2 regions of the Frigoribacterium sp. PvP121 genome follow, and region 2 is predicted to be linked to the other one. Evidence: predicted binding sites of a transcription regulator. Region 2 holds the regulator's gene; the other holds the start of a gene.
What was found. Region 2 encodes HspR, which represses chaperone genes until heat shock. Its sites were predicted from a motif close to AAGTTGAGTCNNNNNGACTCAACTT; they were not measured.
Positions count from the first base shown of each region.

Region 1: the regulator HspR is predicted to act here: its motif matches at 1,589-1,613, upstream of JOE43_RS03835 (ATP-dependent Clp protease ATP-binding subunit).

Region 1 covers NZ_JAFIBR010000001.1:803,360-807,769, reverse strand. Annotated here, with positions in the region: gene JOE43_RS03845 (Rieske (2Fe-2S) protein) at 1-718, shown strand, start outside; gene JOE43_RS03840 (hypothetical protein) at 864-1,352, shown strand; gene JOE43_RS03835 (ATP-dependent Clp protease ATP-binding subunit) at 1,629-4,277, shown strand.
Region 2 covers NZ_JAFIBR010000001.1:926,497-930,906, reverse strand. Annotated here, with positions in the region: gene JOE43_RS04420 (methyltransferase) at 69-1,205, opposite strand; gene JOE43_RS04415 (heat shock protein transcriptional repressor HspR) at 1,507-1,944, opposite strand; gene JOE43_RS04410 (DnaJ C-terminal domain-containing protein) at 2,054-3,061, opposite strand; gene JOE43_RS04405 (nucleotide exchange factor GrpE) at 3,205-3,885, opposite strand; gene dnaK (molecular chaperone DnaK) at 3,894-4,410, opposite strand, start outside.

The DNA of each region.
Region 1 (4,410 bases), 120 kb from region 2:
GGTGCTCGTGCCGACCGGCGCGTGGATCAGCGCGGCCCTGCTCGACCTCATGCCCGGTCAGGAGCGCCCCGCCCGCACGCTCGTCGGCGCCGGCGTGCTCGCGGTCGCCCCGTCGGCCCTGGCCGGCTTCGCCGACTGGTCGGCGACGCACGAGCAGCAGAAGCGCACCGGCCTCGTGCACTCCGCGGCCAACCTGGCTGGCACCGCCCTCTACGGCGCCTCATACCTCCAGCGGCTGCGCGGCAAGCAGACGAGCGCCAAGGTGCTCTCGTTCGCGGGCCTCGGAGCGGTGGGCCTCGGCGGCTTCATCGGGGGGCACCTCGCCTACCGCCAGGCCGTCGGCGCGAACCACGCGGAGGACGTGCCGCACCTCGTCTCCCCCGGCTGGCACGAGGTCACTCGTCTCGACGCCCTGCCCGAGGGCGAGCTGACCGGCCTCGACCTCGACGGGCAGCCGCTCGTCGCACTGCGTCGCGGCGACGAGGTGGAGGTGCTCTCGAGCGTCTGCAGCCACCTCTCCGGCCCGCTCTCCGAGGGCGAGCTCGTCACCGACGCGGGGAAGCCCGGCGAGGCCTGCGTCTCGTGCCCCTGGCACGACAGCGTCTTCTCGATGCGCACCGGCGAGGTCGTGCACGGGCCGGCGACGTCGCCGCAGCCGCGGTTCGACACCCGCGTCGTCGACGGCACGGTGGAGGTGCGGCTGCCCGACGCGGGCTGACCGCCCGGCCGACCCGCGCCTCCGGCAGGCCCTCGCTCCCGCTCCGGGGCGGTGGGAGCCCGCCGGAGGCGCGGTGCGCGTAGTGCACGGACGCTCGGCGAGCAAGGGCGAGCACGGCCGGGCCCCTCGTGGTTCCGTCGAGGTCATGAGACGACTCCACTACTCCGGCAGCTACATGCTGGTCGGTGACCGCACCTGCAAGGCCGTGCTGCGCTACGCGAGGGCCCTCGCCGAGGCCGACACCTCTGACATCGTGTCGGTGCCCGTCGTGACCGAGGGCGGCAGCAAGGCCTACGCGCACCTGCTGATCGGCCCGGCGAGCCAGGTGTTCTCCACCCCGGTCGAGAACAGCCAGGACGAGCCCGTCGACGAGGACGTCATCCGCGACCTCGAGGAGGCGACGCTGCGCCTCCAGCCCTCCCGGCCGGCCTGGCCGCAGGAGATGCTCGACATCCCCGACCTCGACAGCGAGAGCTACGGCGCCGAGTTCGCGAACGCGCCGGGCGCCGACGCCGAGGGCGACGAGGGCGACGACCAGGGCAAGGCGAGCGCGCACACCAGCGGCGCCGAGGCCGCCGCCGGGCCCGACGGCGCCACGGACGAGCACCTCGCCGGGTCCCGCACCGGCTCCTGACCCTGCTCCTCGTAGCAAATGCCGACCATCGCAGGCTCGGTCGGGTCGCAACACGGGGAAAACCCCGTATTGCCGCGCCGATGGTCGGCATTTGCGACACGGAGCGGTCGAGAGGGCGGAGGGGCCGGAGGCGCGGGGGCGGCGAGGTGAGCCACCCGGGGACCTGACGTGGCGGGTTGAGCCCCCTCCGCTCAACTTTCTCCACCGACCGGGAATGACCAGGGCCTCCCTGCGTTGACTTGAGTCGCAGCCACTCAAGTTTCCCCAGGAGGTCCCATGCCTGCACAGTTCGGCTCCGGCGACGGCGGCTCGTTCGACGAGTTCCTCGCCCGCCTCATGAACGGCGCCCGGTCGGGTCAGACCGGACGCCCCGTCGACATCTCGCGCCTGCTCAGCAGCGCCGCCCACGGGCTCGTCACCCGGGCCGGCGAGTTCGCCACCGGCCGTGGCCACGCCGAGGTCGACTCCCTCCACGTCCTCCGGGTGCTGCTCGACGAGTCGCCCGCCGCCGACGTGGTCCGCCACGCGGGCGTCGACCGCGACGCCCTGCTCCGAGCCGTCGACAGCCGCCTCCCCGGCCCCTCGTCCGACACCCCCAGCACCGTCGCCCTCACCCCGGCCGCCCAGCGCGTCCTGCTCCAGGCCGCGCAGGCCGCCCGCGCGTTCGGCTCGACCTACGTCGACCCCGAGCACGTCTTCTTCTCGCTGGTGGTCGACCAGCAGTCGGTCAGCGGGCAGCTGCTCGCCGCCGCGGGCATCACCCCGCAGGCGCTCCAGGCGTACGTCCGCGACGGGTCGCCGACGGGCGGGTCGACCGCGGGAAGCGCCGCAGGCGCGGCCGGGAGCGGAGCCGGCACGGGCACCGACGCGACCGGTGCCGGCGACCCGGCCCGCGACTCCGGCACCCCCACCCTCGACCAGTACGGCAGCGACCTCACGGCCCGCGCCCGCCGCGGCGAGATCGACCCCGTGATCGGCCGGGCCGACGAGGTCGAGCAGACCGTCGAGATCCTGCTGCGCCGCACGAAGAACAACCCGGTGCTGATCGGCGAGCCCGGCGTCGGCAAGACCGCCATCGTCGAGGGCCTCGCCCAGCGCATCGTCGACGGCGACGTGCCCGAGCTGCTGCAGGGCAAGCGCGTCGTCACGCTCGACCTGGCCGGCATGGTCAGCGGCACCCGCTACCGCGGCGACTTCGAGGAGCGCCTCACCACGGTCGTCAACGAGATCGCCGCGCACCAGGGCGAGCTGATCGTCTTCCTCGACGAGATCCACACGGTCGTCGGGGCCGGCGGCAACGGCGACGGCACCATGGACGCCGGGAACATCCTCAAGCCCCGCCTCGCCCGCGGCGAGCTGCACCTCATCGGCGCGACGACGCTGAAGGAGTACCGCACGATCGAGAAGGACGCCGCCCTCGAGCGCCGCTTCCAGCCCGTCACGGTGCCCGAGCCGAGCATCGACGACGCCGTGCTCATCCTCACCGGGCTCGCCCCGCGCTACGAGGAGCACCACGGCGTCGCGTACGCGCCCGAGGCCCTGCGCGCGGCCGTCGAGCTGTCGGCGCGCTACGTCAGCGACAGGTTCCTGCCCGACAAGGCGATCGACCTCATCGACCAGGCCGGCGCCCGTCGTCGCCTGCGCCTCGGCGGCCGGGTCGACACCGCGGCGCTCCAGGCCCGGCTCGCCGAGCTCGAGTCGTCGAAGCACGCCGCGGTCTCCGCGGAGCGCTACGAGGAGGCGTCGCACCTGCGCGACGAGATCGAGGCCGTGCAGGAGTCGCTGGCCGCGGCGGTCGGGAGCGGTCACGCCGACAGCACGGCGGCGGTCGGCACGGAGGCGGTCGGCACGGAGATCACCGCGGCGGACGTCGCCGAGATGGTCGCGCGCGCCACGGGCATCCCGGTCGCGCGCCTCACCGACGGCGACCGCTCGCGGCTCGCCCTGCTCGAGCAGGAGCTGCACGCCCGGGTGGTCGGCCAGGACGACGCGGTCACCGCGATCGCCAAGTCGGTGCGGCGCAGCCGGACGGGCCTCGGCGACCCCGCCCGCCCGACCGGCTCGTTCCTCTTCCTCGGCCCGACCGGCGTCGGCAAGACCGAGCTGGCGAAGGCCCTGGGCGAGTCGCTCTTCGGCGACGAGGGCGCGATGATCCGGCTCGACATGAGCGAGTACGGCGAGCGCCACACGGTGAGCCGTCTGGTCGGCTCCCCTCCCGGCTACGTCGGCTACGACGAGGCCGGCCAGCTGACCGAGCGCGTGCGGCGGAGCCCGTACTCGGTGATCCTGCTCGACGAGATCGAGAAGGCGCACCCCGACGTGTTCAACCTGCTGCTGCAGGTGCTCGACGACGGGCGGCTGACCGACGGCCAGGGCCGCACGGTCGACTTCCGCAACACGGTCGTCGTGATGACGTCGAACCTGGGCTCGGAGTTCCTCGCCTCGCGCGGCGGAGCCCTCGGCTTCACGCCGACCGGGCCCGTCGGCTCCGACCCCGCGGCCGGGAACGGCTTCGGGTCGGAGAAGGCGCTCCGCGACCGCGTCATGGGCAAGCTGCGGGAGGCGATGCGGCCCGAGTTCCTCAACCGCATCGACGAGATCGTGCTGTTCCGCAAGCTCGACCGTGAGCAGCTGCGCGACATCGTGCGCCTGCTGCTCGGGGCGACCTCGCGTCGCCTCGAGGCCCAGGGCATCGCGGTCGAGGTCGACGACGCGGCCACCGACTGGATCGTCGACCACGGCTACGAGCCCGAGTTCGGCGCCCGGCCGCTGCGCCGCACGATCCAGCGCGAGGTCGACGACCGGCTCGCCGACCTGATGGTCTCCGGCGCGGTCGCGGCCGGCGGGCGCGTGCTGGTCAGCGTCGGCGACGACGGCGAGCTCGTCGCCCGCCCCCTCGCGGCGGAGGTCGCGAGCGCGGCGTAGCCGACGGGCGGCAGCGGCCGCGGCTGCGGTCGCGGCTGCGGCTGCGGGACTGCGGCTGCGGCGTAGCCGCGAGGTCACTGCGGGAGGCGCGGTGTCGGTCTGACCGGCACCGCGCCTCCCTGCGTCCGCCGCC
Region 2 (4,410 bases):
GGCTCACGGGCGTTCAGAGGCCCCCAAAACGGCAACTGACGAGAGAAGCAGGACGAGAAGGGGCGAGATCAGCGGCGGGTGGACACCGTCACGGTGAACTTCGGCCCGCGCGAGACCTGACGCGTCGGCCCGACGGTGCGCTCGAGCGCGCTGCGGTAGCCGAGGTGGGAGTTCCAGACGCACCAGAGCTCCCCGCCCGGCTCGAGGAGGCGCGCGGCCGCCGCGAAGAGCTTGTGCGCGAGGCCGGCGTGCACGGTGGCGCCGACGTGGAACGGGGGGTTGAGCAGCACCAGGCCGGCGGAGCCTGCGGGCAGGGAGGCTCCTGCGTCGTCACGCCGCGACTCCACCCGGTCACCGACGCCGGTCGCCTCGGCCGTCGCGCGCGCCGACGCCACGGCGGCCGCCGACTGGTCGGTCGCGACGACATGCGCCTCGGGGTGCGCGAGCGCGTAGGCGGCGGCAAGCACCCCCGTTCCGCACCCGAGATCGACCACGTGCGACGCCTCGGGCGCCCCGACCGCCAGCGCCTCCAGCAGCGCTCGGGTGCCGACGTCGATCGATGAGCCGGCGAAGGCCGCGCCGTGCGCGACGACCACGAGGTCGCCGTGCCGCTCGGAGCGAGGCCACATCGAGGCGGTACCAGCCGAGGAGGCGGTGGCTCCGGCGTCGGAGCGCGGACCGGAGGCGGTCAGGAGGCGCGACTTCTGCCGGGCGAGACCGGCGGAGACGGTGCCGAAGTGGCGGCGCAGCACGTCGTTCATCGCCGGGGTCATGTGCTTGACGCGGCCACCGGCGACGAGCTGCACCTCGGGGTGCGCGTGGGCCGCGACCAGCTCGGCGATCTCGTCGAGGGCGTCGAGGCCGCGCGGCAGCTGCAGGAGCACCACCCGGGCGCCCTCGACGAGCGAGGGGTCGAGCGGCAGCGAGCGCCACGAGGCACGGCTGCCGAGGCGCTCCGCGTTCGCCGCGAGGGCGAGCTCGCCCGAGAGGGCGTCCTGGTGCACGCGGAGCTCGTGCGGGCCGACCAGCTCGGCGGCGCCGAGGGTGAGGGCTCCGTAGCGGTCACCGATGGTCGTGACGTGCTCCGGGTGGGCGACCAGCGCCTCCCGGGCGGTGTCGAGCAGGAGGCGGTCGGTCGCGTCGTGCGCGACCAGCTCGGGGGCCTCGACGTCGGGCCACCGACGGAGCTGCTCGAAGTCGATCACCGGACGAGGCTACCGGCCCGCCCCGGCCCGTCGTCCCCGACCGTGGCGCCGAGTGGTCACGAAGTGCTGCTCGCTGCGCGCGGGCAGCAGTTCGTGACCACTCGACGTCGGGGTGGCGGAGACGGCGCACGGCACCGAGGGTGCGGCGGGTCGACGCCCTCGCGGGCGGGCCGGCGCCGACCCGCCGGGAGTGACGGGAACCCGCCGCACCCCGCCTCAGACACCGAGTGGTCAGGACGTGCTGCTCCCCGACGCGAGGGCAGCAGTTCGTGACCACTCGAGGAGCCCCACGGGGCGGCAGCTACTGCAGGGGCCGCCAGACGACGACCGAGGTCTGCCGCGTGGGCCGGGTGCCGTGGCGGAGCGGCACGACGCCGCTCTCGCCCGCCGCGAAGACGCGCGCGCCGGGCCGGGTGACCAGCTCGTCGGCCAGCGCCCGCTCCAGCTCGCGCACGCGCGACTGCAGCGCCGTCACCTGGTTCTCGAGCTCGAGGATGCGCTTGACGCCCTCGAGCGAGACGCCCTCGCCGCCGAGCCGCGCGATCTCGCGCAGCTGCACGACGTCGCGCATCGAGTACCGCCGCGACTTGCCCGCGGTGCGCTGCGGCACCACGAGGCCGAGCCGGTCGTACTGGCGCAGCGTCTGGGCGTGCATGCCCGCGAGCTCGGCCGCCATCGCGATCGCGAAGACGGGCGAGTGCTCGTCGAGGGGCCGCTGCCCCGCGTCCTGTCTCGCCATCGTCGTCCCCTCCTGCTCGTGGTGCTGGTGCCGGGTGCTGCCGGCCCTGGTGCTGGCGCCGGGCCTGGTGCTGCTGCTGCTGCCGCTGCCGGCCCTGGTGCTGCCGAGGCTAGCCCCGGGCCCGGGCGATCAGGTCGTCGCGCGGGTTCTCGGCCGGCAGGGCCGCAGCCAGCGCCTCGACGGCCTCGCGCGCCGCGTCGCTGAGGTGGCTCGGCACGGCCACCTGCACCGTCGCCAGCAGGTCGCCGGTGCCGGTCTTCGTCGTGACGCCGCGCCCCTTGACGCGCAGCACGCGGCCGGACGGCGTGCCCGGCGCGACGCGCAGCCGCACCGGCTCGCCGCCGAGCGTCGGCACCTCGATCGTCGCGCCGAGCGCCGCCTCGGTGAACGTCACGGGCACGTCGAGGCGCAGGTTCGCGCCGTCGAGCTCGAACACCGGGTGCGGGCGCACCGCGATGGTGAGCACCATGTCGCCGGGCTCGCCGCCGTCGGGGCTGGACTCCCCGCGGCCGCGGAGCCGGATCTTCTGGCCGTCGTGCACGCCGGCGGGGATGCGCACCTTCATCGGTTTGCCGTTCGACGCCTGCAGCGAGATGGTCTCGCCGACGACGGCGGTCTGGAAGTCGAGCGTCGTCGTGGCCGTCATGTCGCGGCCCTTCTGCGGGCCGCCGAAGCCGCGGTAGCCGCCGCTCGTCTGGCCGAAGCCGCCGCCGCTGCCGCCGAACATGCCGCCGAAGATGTCCTCGAAGCCGCCGCCACCGCCGCCGCCCTGACGGAACTGCGGGCGCTGGCCACCGCCTCCGAACATGCCGCCGAAGACGTCCTCGAAGCCGCCGCCACCGCCTCCCGGGCCGCCGCTGCCCGCGGTGAAGCGGGCGCCGGAGCCCATGGCCCTGACCTGGTCGTACTCCTTGCGCTGCTCCGGGTCGGAGAGCACCGAGTTCGCCTCGCTGATCTCCTTGAACTTCGCCTCGGCCGCGGCGTCGCCCGGGTTGCTGTCGGGGTGGTACTTCCGCGCCAGCTTCCGGTAGACCTTCTTGAGCTCGGCCGGGGTGACGTCCTTGGAGACGCCGAGGATCGCGTAGAAGTCCTTGTCGAACCAGTCCTGACTCGCCATCGGGCACCTCCTCTCTTGCGTGTGTCCGGCAGCGCACGGCCACCGGAGGAAAGAACGGGGGAGGCGGTGGGCGCCTCGTCGAGGAGCCCACCGCCCGTCGCGACTCGCGTCGCGGTCACGGCTCGCGCCGTGGAGGTGCAGGGCTACTGCGGGGTGTGGACGGCGACCTTGGCGGCCCGGATGACCCGGTCGCCGATCTTGTAGCCCGGCTCGATGACGTCGGCGACGGTGTTGACCGTCACGTCGGGGTTCGGCAGCTGCACGAGCGCGTCGTGCATCGTGGGGTCGAAGACCTCGCCCGCCGCGCCGACCTGCGTGAGGCCGAACTTGTCGAGCCCGCCGCGGATCTTCTGTGCGATGACCGTCATCGGGCCCTCGGCGAGGTCGCCGTGCTTCTCGGCACGGACGAGGTCGTCGAGCGCCGGCAGCAGCGAGCGGATGACCTCGGCGACGACCGCCTCGCGGTTCGCCTCCCGGTCGCGCTCGACGCGCTTGCGGAAGTTGACCAGCTCGGCCTGGGCCCGCAGCATGTCCTGTCGCATGTCGGCGACGAGGTCGGTGCTGGCCTGGTCGAGGATGGCCTCGTCGTCGGCGCTGAGGGGCTCGGCCCCGGCGGCGCCCTCGGCGGCCATCTGCTCGGCCGCGGCGGCCGCGCCCTCCGGCGCCTCGGCGCCCGCGGGCACCTCGACGTCGGGGGCCTCGGCCTCGACCAGGTCGTCGGCGCCGTCGACCGCGGCGGTGCCGCCGTCCTCCGACGGCACCCCCGCGCTGGCCTCGGGGCGGACGGGCTCCTCGTCGGGAGCGCGGTTCTGCTCGTCAGTCATCGGTCGACCTACTTCTTGTCGTTCTCGTCGTCGTCCACGACCTCGGCGTCGACGATGTCCTCGTCGTCACCGGTGGCCTGGCCGTCGGCGGGTGCGCCCTCGGCACCGGCGGCACCGGCGGCGGCCTCGTCGGCCTGGCCCTGCGAGTAGATCGCCTGGCCGAGCTTCGACTGGCTCTCGTTGAGCTTGTCGAACGCGGGCTTGATGGCCGTGTCGTCGTCGCCGGCGAGGGCGGTCTTCAGCGCGTCGACGTCGGCCTGGACCTCGGACTTGACGTCGGCGGGCAGCTTCTCGTCGTTCTCCTTGATCAGCTTCTCGATCGAGTAGACGAGCTGCTCGGCGTTGTTGCGGACCTCGTTGGCCTCGCGACGCGCCTTGTCTTCCGCAGCGTGCTCCTCCGCCTCGCGGACCATGCGCTCGATGTCGTCCTTCGACAGCGACGAGCCGCCGGAGATGACCATCGACTGCTCCTTGCCCGTGCCCTTGTCCTTCGCGGAGACGTGGACGATGCCGTTGGCGTCGATG